2 regions of the Amphritea sp. GJ51-11 genome follow, and region 1 is predicted to be linked to the other one. Evidence: predicted binding sites of a transcription regulator. Region 1 holds the regulator's gene; the other holds the start of a gene.
The links. Region 1 encodes LexA, which represses DNA repair genes until DNA is damaged. Its sites were predicted from a motif close to TACTGTNTANNTANACAGTA; they were not measured.
Positions count from the first base shown of each region.

Region 2: AC0L4K_RS20915 (LexA family protein) is a predicted target of LexA. The motif match lies at 5,454-5,473, and genes of this name have one in related genera.

Region 1 is NZ_CM147881.1:1,980,093-1,989,417, forward strand. Features, by position in the region: gene topA (type I DNA topoisomerase) at 1-249, shown strand, start outside; gene AC0L4K_RS08685 (DUF6586 family protein) at 263-787, shown strand; gene AC0L4K_RS08690 (hypothetical protein) at 897-1,193, shown strand; gene AC0L4K_RS08695 (cell division inhibitor SulA) at 1,237-1,692, opposite strand; gene lexA (transcriptional repressor LexA) at 1,695-2,300, opposite strand; gene dinG (ATP-dependent DNA helicase DinG) at 2,430-4,550, shown strand; gene rhlB (ATP-dependent RNA helicase RhlB) at 4,574-5,980, shown strand; gene AC0L4K_RS08715 (protein adenylyltransferase SelO) at 5,999-7,441, shown strand; gene AC0L4K_RS08720 (hypothetical protein) at 7,515-7,742, shown strand; gene AC0L4K_RS08725 (NAD(P)H-dependent glycerol-3-phosphate dehydrogenase) at 7,829-8,860, shown strand; gene sixA (phosphohistidine phosphatase SixA) at 8,860-9,312, shown strand; gene AC0L4K_RS08735 (PglL family O-oligosaccharyltransferase) at 9,254-9,325, opposite strand, start outside.
Region 2 is NZ_CM147881.1:4,598,857-4,608,181, forward strand. Features, by position in the region: gene AC0L4K_RS20875 (TIR domain-containing protein) at 1-507, opposite strand, end outside; gene AC0L4K_RS20880 (hypothetical protein) at 575-1,120, opposite strand; gene AC0L4K_RS20885 (HEPN domain-containing protein) at 1,245-1,892, opposite strand; gene AC0L4K_RS20890 (hypothetical protein) at 2,023-2,604, opposite strand; gene AC0L4K_RS20895 (NIF family HAD-type phosphatase) at 3,051-3,701, opposite strand; gene AC0L4K_RS20900 (helix-turn-helix domain-containing protein) at 3,766-4,017, shown strand; gene AC0L4K_RS20905 (DNA/RNA non-specific endonuclease) at 4,164-4,910, opposite strand; gene AC0L4K_RS20910 (carbon storage regulator) at 5,058-5,213, shown strand; gene AC0L4K_RS20915 (LexA family protein) at 5,486-5,890, shown strand; gene AC0L4K_RS20920 (Y-family DNA polymerase) at 5,890-7,161, shown strand; gene AC0L4K_RS20925 (ATP-binding protein) at 7,468-8,643, shown strand; gene AC0L4K_RS20930 (hypothetical protein) at 8,953-9,219, shown strand.

The DNA.
Region 1 (9,325 bases):
CGAGCGCCTAAAGTGTCTGAGCTCTTACCACATAAGAGCGAGATCGATCCAAAATATAGTTTCCTCTTCAGTGCACCGTTAGAAGATGATGATGGCAACCCTGCAATCGTCCGTTACAGCCGTAAAACGAAAGAGCAGTATGTGATGACGGAAGTCGAAGGTAAGGCGACCGGATGGCGTGCTTTCTACAGTGGCGGTAAATGGGTAGTGGAAGCTGCTAAAGCGAAGAAGACAGCAACCAAAAAGTGAGCGGAGGCTTAGTATGAGCGGTGTGTATTTAACCCGTACCAACCAGAAATTAAACTTTACCCGCATCCATTTGGATGCGCTGAAGGTGGCTCAGGAATCGACCGGCTGGAGTAAGCATGCGTTGATTGAATCCTATAATGAGTCGGTATTGTTTCATATGGTGTCGGCATACAGTTCATTGCTCAGAGAGATCGCTGAACAATACAGTTTTGATGCTAACCGGATTAGTAAGCTCAGTCAGCTAACGCAGCAGATGGAGGCGCAGGGGTTGGAAGCACCTGAAGTCGCCGAACTGCAACAGTTACATAATGATACTGACAGTTGGTTGCATCAGTTGCTTGCCGCGTATAAAGCCTGCTGGCGAGCGGAAGACCATCAGCAATCGCAAGGCAAAGCCGAAAGTGTCTCTGAGATACACGTGATGCAGATTAATCCGGACCATGCTGAAGATGGCGATATACTCAGCGAATACCAGCGCTGGTTTAGCGAATTTAAGGCACTGGTCGAACGTATGCGTAATGGTATGCAGGAGTGGTAAAAGAGGAGAGAAGCATCGGTGGTTGAAGGGTTTCTGAGGCCGAGGCTTCTAAGCGTAGTGCTTCACACCGGTGGTTTCGTTCACGTATTTGAGCCGAGTTGAGAAAAATATGTCTAATATGTTTTTGGAAATAATTGAGTTGGATGATGGTCAGATTGCGCTGCGTCGTGCTGATTCCAATGATGAGCCTATTATGCGGATCAGCTTCTCGGACGATGTCAGAGAGCAGCTTGATGAAGAGTGCATTGATGTCGCTAAGGTGATGCTAACAGCGGGTATCCATATGATTTCTGATATGAGCGTCAAGGCATCGGCGAATGGGGATGACGCAGGACTTGGGTTGGAGAATGATCCCGACGCTGAGTTTGACGTGGATTCGCCGGATCAGCCAAGGATTATCCATTAAAAAAACAGCGCCGAGGCGCTGTTTTTTTTGCTGTATATTTGGCTTAAGCGAGTCGGCGATCACGGATCACGATACCATGGCTTTTACCGTTAACCGCCGCAGCTTCGAGGCCGCTGAGTTCTTCATTGCTGAGTACGCCGGGCCAGCTGATAACCGCATGGCAAGTGCCAGCTTTGAGAGCTTGGCAGGCCAATTGATAGGTTGAGTGGCCTTGATCAGGTTGCAGCAGCATCACCTTCTTGAGGTCGATGCCGGCAGCTTCAAGTAAGCTCTTCGGTAGAGATGCCGGCGGTGCTATCCAAGCAAACCAACGATCATCTTTACTGAGTTGTGCTAAGAGTGGCAGTAGCATGGTCATTTGCCCAAAATCACTGCCTTGCAAAACAATTTCCGTTACCTTGCCGGCCAGTTCCGGGTGGTTTGATGGTACGGCGACCGGACGAATAAAACCGGGCAGTACGGAATCTGAGCTGTTGAGACTGCTAACTGCGTGCAACATGATTACTGTCCTCTTCTGATAACCCCAACACCGAGACCTTCAATGGAAAGTTCCTGCTTCTGCAGATCGACCACAATGGGTTCGAACTCTTCATTCTCAGCGATTAGGTAGACAAGATTACCTTTTCGTTTAAAGCGTTTGACGGTGACATCATTATCTATTCGGGCAACCACAATTTCGCCGTCTTTAGCCGCCTGACACTGGTGCACTGCCAGTAAGTCGCCATCCATAATGCCGACGTTCTTCATGCTGGTGCCACGCACCCGAAGTAGGTAGTCGGCTGGCGGGTGGAAAAAGTCTGAGGCGATAGTAATGCGCTCTTCGACGTTTTCCTGTGCCAGAATCGGCTCACCCGCCGCGACTTGACCGACAACCGGCAAACCAGGGTCTTCGTCATCAAATCCAGGGATTCGAATGCCGCGGGAGGTGCCGGGGATCATCTCAATGGCTCCTTTACGGGCCAATGCTTTGAGGTGCTCTTCGGCGGCGTTAGCTGATTTAAACCCCAGCGCTTTAGCGATATCTGCCCGAGTAGGCGGATAGCCGGTGGTGCTGATGCAGTGTTTAATGCATTCAAGTACATCTGTTTGGCGTTGTGTCAGTTTCATGATGAACTCTGTGTTTTTATCCAGTAGCTGTAACTATATACAGTATTCTGGCTTTGTAAACATTTTTCTGTCTATTTATCCAGTATTATTGCTAGAATGTCCGTCGTTACGGTGTATTAGGGCAGTCAGGTGCTTTCAGAAGAGATAAAAAAAGAGATACAGGGGGCGTATAGACGCTTTCTTGAGAGCCGTCAGCTTAAGCCGCGTATGGGGCAAAAGCAGATGATTGCAGAGGTTGCGAAAGTGCTTGGCGCCATTATGGAGGATGACAAATCCCACCGCTTGGGTGAAAAGCATGTGAGCGTCATTGAGGCGGGCACCGGTACCGGTAAAACCATTGGCTATTTATTGGCGGTTCTGCCGATCGCTAAAGCAAAGGGTAAAAAGGTAGTGCTTTCCACCGCGACGGTGGCTTTGCAAGAACAGCTGCTTAATAAGGATCTTCCTGAGGTGGCGGAACATGCGGGATTGTCTGTCACCTATGGCTTGGCCAAGGGGCGCGGCCGCTATTTCTGTATCAGTAAGGCGGAGCAGCATCTCGATGCCCACGGGGCATCCGGTCAGCAGGCGCTGTATGAAGATGAGCAAGCGCTACGTATCGATGGTGAAACCGCCGAGTTCTATAAGAGCCTATTAAATGAGTTTGCCTCAGGTCGCTGGGATGGTGATCGCGATAACCTGAGTCAGGATATCAGTGAACAGGATTGGTATCCGCTCACCAGTGATCATCTGCAGTGTACCAATCGTCGTTGCAGTAATTTTTCCGCCTGTAGCTTTTTCAAAGCCCGTAAAGACCTTGATCAGGTCGAGTGTGTGATCGCCAACCATGATATCGTGCTGGCCGATTTAGCGTTAGGCGGTGGTGCTATCCTGCCGGATCCGTCTGAGACCATTTATATCTTCGATGAAGGTCACCATTTATCTGATAAGGCCAGCGGTCACTTCTCCTTTAACTTGCGGCTTAAGTCCACCGAACGTTGGTTATCCGGCACGATTAAACAGCTGGATAAAATGCTCGATCAAAGCGGGAATCCGCAATTAATGCGTGATTACATTGAGCACCAGCGTAAGCCGATGGAAGATTTGCAGGTGGTGTTGAATAACTGGGCCGAACTGATCCGGCCGATCTTATTGAGTGATGCCTTTACCCGACCTAAAGAACGCTACCGTTACCCGAGTGGCGTGGTGCCTGATGAGGTTAAGCAGTTTGGTTTACAGGTAGAGCACCTAGCGGCTCGGATGGGCACTAAGATGGAGATGATCCTAGATCTCCTGAAAGAGTCGTTGGATGGCGATGGCAGTATTGACCGTCAGGCCGCCGAAATGTGGTATCCCCGGGTTGGCATGATGGTGTCGAGAATGCAAAACATCACTGGCCTAGGGCGTTCGATGGGGCATGTGGACGCTGAGAATAGTACGCCAACGGCACGTTGGATCAGCTTGGTGGAAACCGCCCAAGGGTATGACTTTGAATGCAGTACTGCCCCCGTGTCGGCGGCGCAGATGTTACATATGAATCTGTGGCAGCACTGTTATGCAGCGGTGGTGACTTCGGCGACATTAACGGCGTTGGGGCGTTTTGATCGGGTTTTAGCTGATCTAGGCTTACCCGCCGATACCCCCTGTTTTAGCTTAGCCAGCCCTTTCGATCATTATAATGCAGCGGAACTCTATGTCCCGCCGATGAAAGTTGAAGCGAATGACCCTGAATTACATACCCAAGCGGTTACCGATTATCTTAATAATCATTTAAAAACTGATACCGGTACACTGGTATTGTTCAGCTCATGGCGGCAAATGAGATCAGTGCTTGCCAGTCTCGACGAAAAGCTCAACAATAGGGTGCTGTCGCAGGGCGATTTCAGTAAAAATGAGATTCTGAAACGTCATAAGGCCGAAATTGATGAGGGGCGAGGGAGTGTTATCTTCGGTCTCGCTTCTTTTACTGAGGGAGTTGATCTTCCCGGTGACTATTTGACGGAAGTTATTATCACCAAGATCCCCTTTAGTGTGCCGGATGATCCGGTGGATGCCACTATGGCTGAATGGATACAGCAGCAAGGTGGAAACCCTTTTATGGAATGGTCAGTGCCGATGGCATCGGTGCGCTTAACTCAGGCTGCTGGACGGCTGCTGCGAACTGAGCAGGATAGAGGACGCATCGTATTGCTGGATCGACGTGTTGTGACTAAACGTTACGGTCGACAATTACTCGACTCATTGCCGCCATTTCGACGAAATATTAGCTAACCGTTCGCTTAAGCGGATAAGGTATGACTTTGTTAAAGAAAATATTTAAGCCATCAGACGCGACGCCGTCTGCCAGTATAGAAACGTCGGAGACGACACCCGTACTACCCGCAACCGTGCCCAATGAGAGTCAAACAGGTAATGCCGCGCGTAATACATCCAGTAGTGGCGATCATAAGCGACAGCAAACCCGTGAGAGCAAAACCTCAGGCCCGTCTCAGACTAAAAGCTGGCGCCGTGAGGATTTTGCCGTAGCGCCGGTGGAAGGGAAGCAGCGTTTCCATGATTTCGATCTGCCTGATGATGTGATGCACGCGATTGCGGACTTAAATTTTGAATATTGTTCTGATATTCAGGCGGCAACGCTGATCGAATCACTTGAAGGTCGGGATATTATTGGTAAGGCCCAGACCGGTACCGGTAAAACAGCGGCCTTTCTGATCAGTATTATTACCGATTTGCTGGATTACCCGCTGGAATATAAAGCGGCTAAAGGGGTGCCCCGGGCGCTCATTATTGCACCGACCCGCGAACTCGCATTACAGATTGCATCGGATGCAGAAGAGATGGGTAAGTATGCCGATATCGGTGTGGTCGCCTTGGTGGGCGGGATGGATTACGACCGTCAGCGTAAACAGCTGGCGGCGCGTCCAGTCGATATTCTAGTAGCGACGCCGGGCCGTTTGATCGATTTCGTACGTTCATCTGATGTCGACCTCGGTGATGTGGAAGTGATGGTGCTTGATGAAGCCGATCGAATGCTGAGTATGGGCTTTATTCCCGATGTACGTACTATTATTCGCCATACCCCGCGTAAAGGTGATCGTCAAACCTTGCTTTACAGTGCCACCTTTACCGATGATGTGATGAGTCTCGCCCGTCAATGGACGGTGGATGCTAAGGTGATCGAGATCGCCCCAGAGCAAAAGAGTACCGATTCGGTGGAGCAGTTGGTGTATCTCGTTTCACGTCAGGATAAATACCGCTTGCTGCGTAACTTTATGCAGCTGAATCAGTTGGAGCGGGTTATCGTGTTTGGTAATCGTCGTGACGAAACGCGTCGGCTAGCTGAGCGGTTACAGAAAGATGGCTTAAAAGCTGCCTTGATGTCCGGTGAGATCACCCAGCAAAAGCGGGTTAAAACACTGGATGATTTCCGTAGTGGCAGAATCAATATTCTGGTCGCCACCGACGTGGCGGGCCGAGGGATTCATGTCGACGGTGTTAGTCATGTGATCAACTACGCACTGCCGGAAGATGCGGATGATTATGTTCACCGTATTGGCCGTACTGGTCGCGCAGGTTCTACCGGCACTTCTATCAGTTTTGCGACTGAGGATGATGCCTTCCTATTACCTGAGATCGAAGAGGTAGCGGGAGTGAAAATGAAGTGTGTCTATCCGGACCCCAATCTGCTTGAAGCGGTTTAACCTTGACGGCGGTAGGTGATGATGAAATGGGCTGGCTTGGATCAATTGCAACTAGAAAACCGCTTTCGGCAGTTGCCTGCACCGTTCTATCAGTCGGTGACGCCACAGCCGCTTAAAAATCCTCACTTGGTTGCTTTCAGTACTGAGGCTGCCGCGTTGATCGGGCTAGATCCCTGCCAAGCGTCAGCGCAGCAATTGAGTGAGTATTTTAGCGGTCAGCGGCTACTCAGCGGCAGTGATCCTCTGGCATCGGTTTATTCCGGGCATCAGTTCGGTGGTTACACGCCACAGCTGGGAGATGGTCGTGCAGTGTTACTCGGCGATATTGCCGGTAGTGACGGTCAGCGGTGGGAGTTGCAGCTTAAAGGTAGCGGTAAGACGCCTTACTCACGCCATGGTGATGGCCGTGCAGCGCTGCGTTCGGTGATTAGAGAATACCTCGCCAGTGAAGCTTTGGCAGCCCTCGATGTACCCACCACCCGAGCGCTTTGTATTATCGGTAGTGAAACCCAGATCTATCGCGAATCAATCGAGTTTGGTGCTTCAATGGTGCGAATGAGCCCCAGCCATATACGCTTTGGACATTTTGAATATTATTACTACAGTCGCCAGCCAGAACAGTTAAAGCAGTTGGCTGACTTTGTGATTGAGCATCATTACCCCCATGCAGCAGAACAAGCAAACCCTTATTTAGCCATGTACACCGAGGTGGTTGAGCGTACGGCACAGTTGTTGGCGCGTTGGCAGGCACTAGGCTTTTGCCATGGAGTGATGAACACCGATAATATGTCGATTATCGGTGTGACGCTCGATTATGGTCCCTTTGGTTTTCTTGATGATTACCAACCCGATTATATTTGCAACCGCTCGGATGAACGCGGTCGCTATGCATATCAGCAACAACCCTCAATCGCGATGTGGAACTGTGTCTGTTTGGCACAAAGCTTGAGTGGCTTGGTTAAACAGGCCGACCTTGAAGCGGCGTTACAACGTTTTCAGCCGATTTATGCCATAGCTTATACCGAACGGATGAAGCTGCGGTTAGGTATGCTGGGCAAAACAACTCAGGATGGCGACCTGATTAGCCGCTTTTTACAGCTACTGGAACAACAAAAAGCGGATTATAATGACGCTTTTATTGCTCTCGAGCAGGCGCTTGATGGCGAAATCGAACCGTTAACCACGTTATTGGCTGGGGCTGCGGATTTCACCCCTTGGTTCGGTGACTATGTTGACCGTCTCGAGGGTAATGCTACGGTGATAATGGCACAACACAATCCTCGGGTTATACTGCGTAACTATCTGGCGCAGCAGGTGATTGAACGGGCTGAGCTTGGTGACTTTACGGATCTTGCTCGGCTTTATGGGGCGTTAAAGACCCCCTTCGATGCACCCTTGAGTCAATACAATCAAGCAACCCCGCAGTGGGGTAAAAATATTTCGCTTAGCTGCTCATCCTGATGGGTGAGTCTGGCCGTGCTTGGCCCGCAGCAGAAGAGCGATAAAGATGACTATCAGGAATAAAGAGGACCCTATGGATAAACATAAAACTGGCCTGATTAGTCAGGTGTTGTCGATTGTTGTGAGCTTGTTCTTTGTGTTTATTGCGGTCAGTGGTTATCAACGTACCGGCGATATCTCATTGGCGATGCTGTTTGGCCTGTTGGCGGTAGTGGGCTACTTTATGGTTAAATTTTTATTTCTTGGGGTGAATAAACTATTAGATTCGTTGGATGATAAGCACAATCAGCGATCTGAATAATAACGCCCTGCTAGGTTCTGCTTAAAGAACGGTTTCTTTAAGCATATTTTTTATACAACGCTTTGAATACATGTAAGGAATCTCTGATGACGGACAGGGTAAAAGTTTCAGTACTTGGCGGCGGTAGCTTCGGTACTGTGATAGCAAACCTGATTGGCAGTAAAGGGGTGGATGTAAGCCTGTGGATGCGCGATGCCGGGCGAGCGGAAGAGATCAATCGCAACCATGAAAACAGTCGATATTTGCCCGGTTGCTCGATATCTGAACAGGTAACGGCGACGGCGGATCTGGCGCAAGCGTTGAGCGGCGCCAAAATTGTATTTGTCTCAATCCCGAGCCAATCGTTTCGTGAGGTTATCCGCCAAGCCAAACCATTTATGACAGTGGATCAGATCATCGTCAGTACGACTAAGGGCATTGAAGCGAAAACCTTTAGCTTGATGAGTCAGATTCTAGCTGCGGAGTTACCCGATAACCCTATTGGGGTGATCAGCGGACCTAACCTCGCGAAAGAGATTGCCCAGAAGCAACTCACCGCGACGGTGATTGCCAGTGATAGTGAAGAGGTTCGCACAGCGGTACAGGATATTCTGCATTGTGCCTTTTTCCGTATCTATGCCAGTACCGATATGTACGGCGTTGAACTCGGTGGCACACTGAAAAATATCTACGCTATCGCCTCAGGACTCAGCGCTGCGTTGGGCATGGGTGAAAATACCAAAAGTATGCTGATGACGCGAAGTCTGGCTGAGATGAGCCGTTTTGCCGTACAACTGGGGGCGAATCCGATGACCTTTCTGGGGTTGGCCGGTGTTGGCGATCTGATCGTTACCTGCTCATCGCCTCTGAGTCGTAATTACCGGGTTGGCTATGCGCTAGGTGAGGGCAAAACGTTGGATGAGGCGGTTGCCTCACTTGGTGAAGTTGCCGAGGGTGTTAACACGCTGCGTTACGTCAAAGAGAAGGCCGATCAATTGGAGATCTATATGCCGTTGGTTTGCGGTCTTTATGAGGTCGTTTTTAATGGCGCGCCAGTCTCTCAGGTCGCTAAAATGATGATGCTCAATACCCAAAGCAGCGATGTGGAGTTTGTCCTACCACGGGACAATGATTGTTAATGCGATTACTGTTATTGCGCCACGGTGAGGCGGGCTATGACGCCCCGAGTGATGTCCAGCGGCATTTGACGGAGCAGGGGCGGCTGCGAGTGCAACAGATGCTTAAACAGCATTCAGGCAGTCTTGCCGGACTGGAGCGGATTGTCCATAGTCCCTACCTACGTACCTGTCAAACCGCTCAGTTGGTGCAAGACCAGCAACCGGCGGTGTGTGAATCTTTGGCGCTATTAACACCTGAATCATCACCTCAGCAACTAGTGGACTGGCTGGCTCTGCAAGCCGATAGCACATTGATGCTGGTGACCCATCAACCCTTGATAGGTCAGTTGGTTTCGCTGCTGTGTGACGGCAACCTATTACGCCCGGAACCCATGTTACCGGGTGCGCTGGCCGTTATTGAGCTGGCGTTTCCTGCCGCAGGGCTGGGGCAACTGCAGATGATGGTGCGCTAGCCACGCTGGGGCT
Region 2 (9,325 bases), 2.1 Mb from region 1:
TTTAACAACACCACGAAGTTCTCCTGGGAAAGAAAACGCCACGTTGAAACGCATTTCTTCTAAACGCCCACAAACCCCGCTGTCGTTCGCCACCGGCGCGGTTATAATCTCGTGCTCTGATAGAATCCCAAGCAGGTCTTTAGCCTTCACCGCCCAGTGAGTTCTGTATTGCTCTCCTCGTGACTCATCTATTTCTAGCTTGCTAGCAATCTCTTTGATCTTCCTTGCAGGAATAGGACCTATTTCTTGGTCGAATTCATACTCAATCGCGACGACGCGACCTCGCTGTTTTATCTCTCTTATATATCCAACAAACGCATCTTTTTCATAGCATTCGTACAAAAATAACGATGGATAGGATTTCAGCCTATCCATCACCTTTGCCGACAAATCGGAGTGAGCTTCGGCGATGGAATCTACCGTGTATTCTAGGAATCTGCTTGTCGTAAATTCGTAAGCGGGCAAATCCCACGCAGTGTCGTTCCCGCTCATTATCAGATTGAACATCACTTCTCCAAAGAGTTAACGCTCAAAGCAGGCGCACCGCTTTTTGGCGTCGCCCTGCCTTTGCTTGTTAAATTTTGACCAGCTTCTTCACACCATTACCCACCCTTGCGTTGTTGAGTGTGACAAAGCCAGAACCATCATTAAAAGCATAATATACAGAGTTTTCGTGCAAAACTTGTTTCAAATTATCAAATTCAGCAGGATTACTAGGCTCCACTATCCAGATGCCTGCGGTTACGTAAGCTGGATTGGTTCGATCTATGGTGCAGCAGTATTCAAAGTCGATTAGTGCAGTAAGTAGTGGTCTTAGACCACCAAAGAATGTATCCGATTTAGCCAACTTTGCCTCAAGGGATAGTACCATTGCCATTTTTGAATAATCGAGACCATCAGAATCCAGATCTGCACTGTTGGAATAGGTAATGATGTATTGCCCATCAGGAAAATAAGTAGGAGCTCCTTCCATCACCGTAACTAGAGCCTTTGGGTTAGAAAATTGAAACTCTAAATCTTGAACATTGCTCATCAGAGAAACGGATGTAAGTACAATGCCAGTTGCAGAAATTAGCCATTTTTTCAGACTTTCTTTATTCGGAAATTTCTTCTCATTCATCGCACTAATCTCTCTGATAAATTTAACACCGCCATCACCTGCCGGAGGTAACTAGCGATTTTTATGAGTATTTCGTACAAAAAGTGACAGGTACCGGAGGTCGGGTGCATGGCCTTGTTAGCATTTATTTCGCTGCTTTTCGCCAAGGTTGAATAGTTCCGCCGACCAAACTAAGTAGATAATCGCATACAGCCGAGTCCATTTCTAAGCAGGTTTTATATATCAGCTCACAATATGCATTTAGTTGCCCAATAGTTACGTATTCGGTAAATCGCCCATTATGTGCAATGTCGCCTCGAAGAGAGACGAAGTCTTTGATCTCGGTTGAATCACAAGACCACATCTGAGTTATGTCTTCTACCCCAATGTAATTTTTATACAGTGGCTTTAAATTTGAAGGTTTCGGAGTATTTAGTCCCTTTACTTCAGTGCAACAGAACGCATCATATACTGAACGCCACCCTAAACCGGAAAGTTCTAGTGGCTTGAGCTCGTGTTTTGCATCGCGAACTAGCTTTGAAATATGCTTTTGGACGTCTAACGGTAACTCTGATGGCAAATCATACTTGTTGCCCAAATACCTTGAAGATTCTATAAGTAGTGATTCTGCGTATAGCTCCCAGCAAGCGCATAGCATCACAACACCGCTGCGTGTGATATGACCTAGCGCTCTTTTTCCTCGATATAAAGGGCTTAACTGACCGTGAGATTTGATGAGCCGTTGCACATCAATCATGTTAACCCTGAAATGTTTAAAAGCCTGAGATGGCATTTAGATGCTTTCCTTGTAATGCTAACGCTTTGCCAAGGGGCAAATGCGAACGTTGTTGGGCTTTGCCCAGTGAGTATTTGTCCCAGCCGCGCTTTTTGCGGCGAACTTAGGCAACTTGTTAGGCATACCTTTACGCAGATACATAGACTTCCGACTTATCTTGAGAACCATCTGGGTTTGTCCAAAAAACTGTAGCATTAAAACCTAAAGGAGTGTCATCACAAAGCGCAGCAATAAATGAAACTTCACTTCCCGTTCCAAGAACAGATATAGGTAATTTCTCTTCGATTTCACTGCCTATAAGTGGACTTGAATATTTAGTAGGTATATCTAGATTAAACGAAACATCTTTAGCTTGTTGATGGCTGTTATTTGATAAAAAGAACTTATAGCTTCTACTGTCTGTTTTTCTTAGATCCAAACGGACAGACGCTTTTAATTTTAAAGCTTCTTCTTTTTCAAATGATTCGAGTTGTCTCTGAGATAATTTTGCTTGTGCTTTTTGTAATTCAATTGTGCTTTGTTTAATTTTTTCTTCGCCTTCAATTAGCTCTAGCTGTTTTTCAGCAAGCTTAGATTGTGACTTTTGCAAATCAATTGATTCTCTCTGTAGTTGTCGTTGGTCTCGCTTAGTAAGCAAGCTAACAAATACTGCTAATAACGCAACTACAATAGTCCAATCGATTAAAGCGAGATAATTACTTAGTTCCACCGGACTCTCCTTGTATGCCTAACAACTTTATTCTTGCGCCTATGCAAGGTTCTAGAGCTTGCAAGCTCTGCTACCTTACAAGGTACGTTTAATCCAAGGACGGGTAAAACATGTATCGCAGAAGCCGTAAGTATCAGGAATATGTGACTAAATATGCAAAGGCAAGGGCTGCCAGAGAGGGAAAAAGGATCAATGGTATTCATCCTGAATATCCGTCTGAGTTACCAGCGCTACGCAGGTTAATCAAAATTACAGACTATGATACGGGTACTCCAGTTACCCACCGAATTGAACTATATCGCATTAACTGTGTTGATTGCTATAGGGCTTGGGTTCATTGCATCACGCTGTTTTCAGATCTGAAAGCGGTTGTTTACAACTTCGCACAGAGTAAGCCCGTCACCTTCTGGGTGGCAGGCAAGGCTACGATGATTATTCGGAACAAATTAATTGATGAAAATTCGATCAATGAGTCTGTACAGCTCACAATCCTTCGGGTCTCCTGTAAAACTTGGAATAGCAATAACATGACTAGGAAAATCGACTCGATTGGGTTGATGGTCGATAAGCCAGATGTCGTTAATACCCTCTTCTAAAAACTCTGATAGGGTTCCAAGAGATTTTTTATAACCTGTTGCCATTTCTATACATTGGTTACGAGACCAGACTGAGTGCTCCATATAGGCTTCAGATTTCTGATACTCAGCTTCAGTGCATGTCTCAGGGTCTCCCTGGGCAATTGATAACTGTAATAATGCTTCTTCAATAAATTCATTGGATTGTGTCGAATAGATCATTGGGCTTGCATGCTTTACTAATTCAACCAGTAAGTCAGCTGCACCAGGGCGCTGAAGGAGCGTGTAGTTTTCAATTTCATTTTCTTTGACATACGTGATGTCTATAGCGCTATCCAGCCAATTATCAGGGATCATTGAACGTTCAGAGTGCTTTATTTTACGGAAAAGTATTCCTTCTAGGCTAAGGCAAACTATTGGGCGTGGTCGACTAAAGTTATCATAAGGGTTGTTCCGATCAATTATTAAACTGTTTATCTCAGTTATCCCCATAGGTTTTCGTGTTTCTTTACAAATATACATGGCGACGCCTCAATTTTTTGGTGCTGTTTTCGCACCAGAATAGCATGTAGGTATAGTTCTCTCAATGATAAAGAGTCCGCGTCATCCAAAGTATATAGCTTTGATAAACTGGTTGATTTCTGTTCGAGAAGAACAGGGCCTTACCGTGCGCGAGCTAGCAAAGCTTCTATCTGAAGATCATTCAACTATAGTCAAAATTGAGACTCGGGTTCGCAAGCTGAGTGCTATCGAATATTATCAATTTTGTAGTGTGCTGAATGTTGACCCTGCCGCAGGATTTATTGCTATGGATAAATCATGTGAGAAGTGGAGTTAAAGTTAGGTTAGATGTGGATAAGCCCTTCTCATGCGATAATCCATTTTTAATCTTCGAGCCTGTCCATGTCACATCAACTTACCTTGCCGACAGCGAATTCAATAATAAACGTCGAAACTATGTGTAAGTAACATCTCTGGCAATGATTATTGCTGGCAATCTAATCTTGCGTATATTTCTTGATCAACATGAAGTGTGTTAGGTAGCTTAAAGTCTATTGCTTCTTGTACCTCAGCCAATGTTACTGCTTTTTGACAGTAATCATCATTACGTTCACTGCTTTGCTGCATCATGAAAGCTGCTGTATCACCTTTCTTGTTATAAATTACTTTGAAATATGCGTTTGGAACAAAATGTTCTTCATCTGCACCTGGCATTGAAGGCATATCCGCAGAGTAAATCGGTCCAGTTATAACAAAGAGCGAATTTCGAAAACCTACGGCATGACGAACCGCTTCTTCTAAATTTTTCCATGGGCCTTGGTTTAGGTCTTTGTCTTGAGGAGTAATGTTACTTAAGTAGTTCAGTTCCGACCAATATTGAGAGCCTGCAAATGACGCAAGAGGCGCTTGATGGCCTCTATCCGCTTCTAATGCGGAGCTACTAGCACCCTTGTAGTCGTTAGCCTCCAGAGTTTTGTTCCTATCTAGTAGAGGGTCTGAGGACCATTTTCTGCCGGGAGTGTCACCGAAATTAGTCACGTTGACTTCATAGGCAACCCAGTCAGCAAATTTAGTATTTGGGTTGTTGGACATTGCGTACAAATGCCCAAATACTAGATCATTTTCCGCTGGGTTAGAGGGGCACCCTAGTGGGCAATGGACTGAGAGTATATCTGCTGACGCTGAGGCGGTGAATGCGATGGCGAGCGATACCGCTTGGATGAACTTCACTATAATTCCCTTTAGACTCACAAGTGGATACGTGGTTTTTTATGCCTATACTGATTGGTGAGCAATATTCTCGAATAGGAGCCCAAAGATCAAGGGTAGAAGGCTCTGGCTAATCGAGCTTAGGATATATTCAGGGATGGAATAAACATGAAGATTATTCAGTTAAATTTAAACGAAGCAGTCATCATTGATCATCAGGTTGAAATCCGAATTCTTAAATCACGGTCGCGTAATGTACGGCTAGGAATTACTGCTCCTGATGAAGTCGAGGTCTGGCGAGATGAAGTGCCATTTGCATCATGACTATGATGATCAAGATTGTCAGGCCTCCCAAGGATAAGGTTTTTAAGGGACTGCTATAAAATTGCTGGAAGCTAATCGAGTCAATATTTGAGTATCGATGGCTCTTCTGTTCATGGTGGTGCTTAACACTACCAATAAGACGTAGAACAAAAGTGGCTACCTCACAGCTCACACCAGCTTTCCTTATTGTATAAGGTAGGCATTTATCTCTGGCTTGACCCAATAGATAAATAGCTCATATACTGTATTTATATACAGTATACGAGTCATTTATGCTTAAATTTATTCCGCTTAAGGCTCAGGCCGGAATCACTGGTTTTGAGTCGCCAGCCACTGAATATGTCCAACTTGGGCTAGATCTTGATCAGTTGCTGATTGATCATCCATCGGCCACTTACATTGGTTATGCTGAGGGTGCATCCATGATAGGTGATGGGATCTTTTCAGGCGATCTACTCATCGTCTCTCGGGCAGAGAAGGTAAAGGATTACGATATTATTGTGGCAAATCTTAACGGGGTCTTTGTCTGCAAAAAAATAGACAAGGCGTGTGCTCGTTTGTTGTCGTCAGCACCAGGTTATCAGCCCTATATATTACGAGATGGTGATGATTTTCAGGTGGAGGGGGTGGTCACACGATCAATCCGTTTGCACCGTCCCTTAAATGTGGCGTTCTGATGTACGTGCTTTGTGATGTTACGGCAATGTATGCGAGCTGTGAGAAGGTTTTCGATCCGAGCATTCGTAAGCGTCCAGTTGTCGTGCTTACCAATAATGATGGATGTATCTGTGCAGCGTGCCCTATCGCCAAGAGAATGGGGGTTGGTAAAAAGTTTGTGCCTTATTTTCAGGTACGAGAAGATCTTGAGCGGGTCGGTGCGGTTGTTCGTAGTAGTAATTATGAATTATATGCAGATCTCAGCCAAAAGCTGATGGATACTTGCAGTCGGTTTGCGCCTCATTCCCATGTTTATTCGATTGATGAAACGTTTTTGTATTACGGCAAGCACAGCACGTATATACCACCCGAGGGCTGGTTCGAACATGCAAAAACCATCCGGCGTACAGTGTGGCGAGAAGTGAGGTTACCTATTGGTGTTGGCGTCGGTTCGACGCCGACACTGGCTAAAGCGGCTAATCATGCGGCAAAACGTATCGATGGTTTTCGTGGCGTGGCGGTGATTGACAGTGAAAGGATGCGTAAAAAGATCCTGTCAGCGATGGATGTAACGGACGTTTGGGGTATTGGGCGGAAACTGGGGCAGCGACTAAATGATATGGGTATTCGCAGTGCCCTTCAGTTAGCGAATGCAGAGCCAAGCTGGATTAGAAAGCAGTTCTCTGTTGTGGTTGAATCCACCGTGTATGAGTTAAACGGCGTTGTTAAACTGTCTTGGGATGATGTACGGTCACCAAAGAAAGAGATCTACAGTACACGAAGTTTTGGCCAGCGAATCACCGAGCTTGAGCAGTTGAAATTTGCTGTGTCAACGCACGCCGAAATAGCGGCAGTCAAGCTTCGTCGGCAAAATAGCCTTGCTGGAGGTATTGTTATATTTGCTTCCAGCTCACCTCATGACCCGTCTGGTTATTATCGTCAATCAGTCTTTCATGCCTTTCCAGTACCAACCAGTGACAGTCGATTAATCATGGCTGCTACTAGGCAGGCGATGACGAAAATTTATCAACAAGGCGTGAGTTTTTATCGATGTGGTGTAGGCCTTTTAGACCTGAGCGATAAGGGGCGTTATCAGTATGACTTATTCAACGCATCACAGGATAATCCCGTGCTAATGCAATGCATGGATCAGATTAACGCTACCTTTGGCCGTGGAACCATTCAGCTAGCGGGCCGAGGGGTGGAAGAGAAATTCGCGATGAGACGAAATTTTCTATCGCCGCACTACACGACTCAATGGCAGGATATACCCAGAATCCAATGTATGTAATGAACTACTTAAACGCTTGCAGCGAGAAAGTTTTTTAGACTGTTGATACTGGCTATGAGTATCTAAGTTCTGAAGCTCCGATGATTTCTGCTTTGTGTCGATTGCTCATCTGTAGTAGCTTTCAGAGCGTTCTAAAGCCCATTTTGTGCCATAAGCAGGCATAAGAGATATATACAAGGAACGGCTATTCTGGCTGGTCCAGTCTTAATTGTTGAAAGAGCACTTACGTAAGCGTTTGCGAAAGGTATTACGCTATACAATAACGTCGCTATTATTTATTAAGAACTTTTTTATGTTGGTGAGAAAATGGACCCAATCGATAACCCTTATACTCCGGGCGCGGGCACTCAGCCTCATGAATTAGCAGGCAGAGATGAACTTAGAAACATCTTGAAGATTACCATTGCCAGAATTATGCGAGCTAAGCCTGTGAAAAGCATGCTTATGGTTGGTTTAAGAGGCGTTGGAAAAACTGTACTGCTTGAACAGATGCGTCAGGATGTTGAGGCAATGGGCGTTCATACTATTTATATTGAAGCGCCGGAAAATCGCTCCCTTCCCTCCCTTCTTAGTCCCCAATTACGGCTAGGGCTACTCAAGCTTAGTCGCCTTGAAAAATCAAAAGAAGCGGCAACTCGGGCCCTGAAGGCGCTTGCGGGGTTTGCCAAGTCGCTTAAGGTTACTTTTGGCGATATCGAAGTTGGATTTGACCAAGAACCTGAGGCTGGGCTTGCCGATAATGGTGATTTAGAAGCCGATCTCACGGCATTAATGGTAGAAGTTGGTCATGCAGCTAAAGCGGGTGAAACGGCTATCGTAATGTTCATTGACGAGCTTCAATATGTTCGCTCAGAACAGTTTGCTGCTTTGATTACCGCGCTTCATCGATGTGCTCAATTAAAGCTACCCGTTGCATTGGTTGGTGCAGGCTTGCCGCAGTTAAGGGGTTTAGCTGGTAACTCAAAACCCTACGCAGAGCGACTGTTTAGCTACCTTGAGGTGGGAGCGCTCGGTGAGGAAGCGGCTAAAGAGGCGATTATTAACCCTGCTAAGGATGAAGGTGTTGAGTTTGACAGCGAAGCGGTCGATGAAATCATTAGTAAAACGCAAGGGTACCCTTATTTTATTCAGGAGTGGGGAAGCCATACTTGGGATTTAGCCGAAGATAGTCCAATTACTAAAGACTATGTGGTTAACTCTACGGACCTAACGATCGCTAAACTTGATGAGAGTTTTTTCAGGGTGCGTTTTGATAGATTAACGCCCAAAGAAAAGACATATCTTAATGAAATGGCCAAACTTGGGGCTGGGCCGCATCGCTCAAGCGACATTGCGGACTCAATGAAGAAAAAAGTATCTGATGTGGCACCTGTTCGAAATAGCTTAATTAAGAAAGGAATGATCTGGTCGCCTAATCATGGTGATACCGCTTTTACTGTACCGTTATTTGATGAGTTTATGCTGCGAACTATGGAAGAGTAGAGGGAGCGCAAAAGTACGTCCTATTCTAACCAGCGAAACCATTAAAAACCCCGATTTTCTAGCAAGCCAGATGGCATCTGGGGTGTATATTGATTTTACCTAATATCCTGTAAGCCAGCGTACGCGCCCTTTGTTGAGCACCCGTTTCGGATTATCAAATGTCAGTTTGGTTTTAAGAAGGCCCGATACAGAGGACTGGAGAAAAATGACTATAAGCTGCTTGTTTTTTGATCACCTGCATATCTTGCTATTCTTCTAAATAAAGATAATCTTACATCATTGAAAAAATGAGTAAATTTAGGAAGATGCATGTACATCGTAGATAAAGTTTTAAAGAGAATTGAAGAGAATAAGCAAAGCCGAAGCTCTCAAGTTTTAGCCCGCGCTTTGTTAAGTGCCTGTGGCATGTCATGCGAGGATTTTACGCTGCTTTCAGTTTCGACGAGACTTGATGATGATGGGCGGGCGCTAGTGGCAGAACTAATAAATATTGCACAACAGTCTGATTTTTCTAACGCAGATCAAGACGCAGCGGTTGTTAAAATAAAAGAATTAATGCCTCACTTGCTACAATAATCAATAGTTCTGATTTGTTATAATTTCTTATTATCGCCTGCGATTTAATCAATTGAAGTAATCATCAATAATAAGCATCGCAATAGCGTCTCACCATAGACGGGAC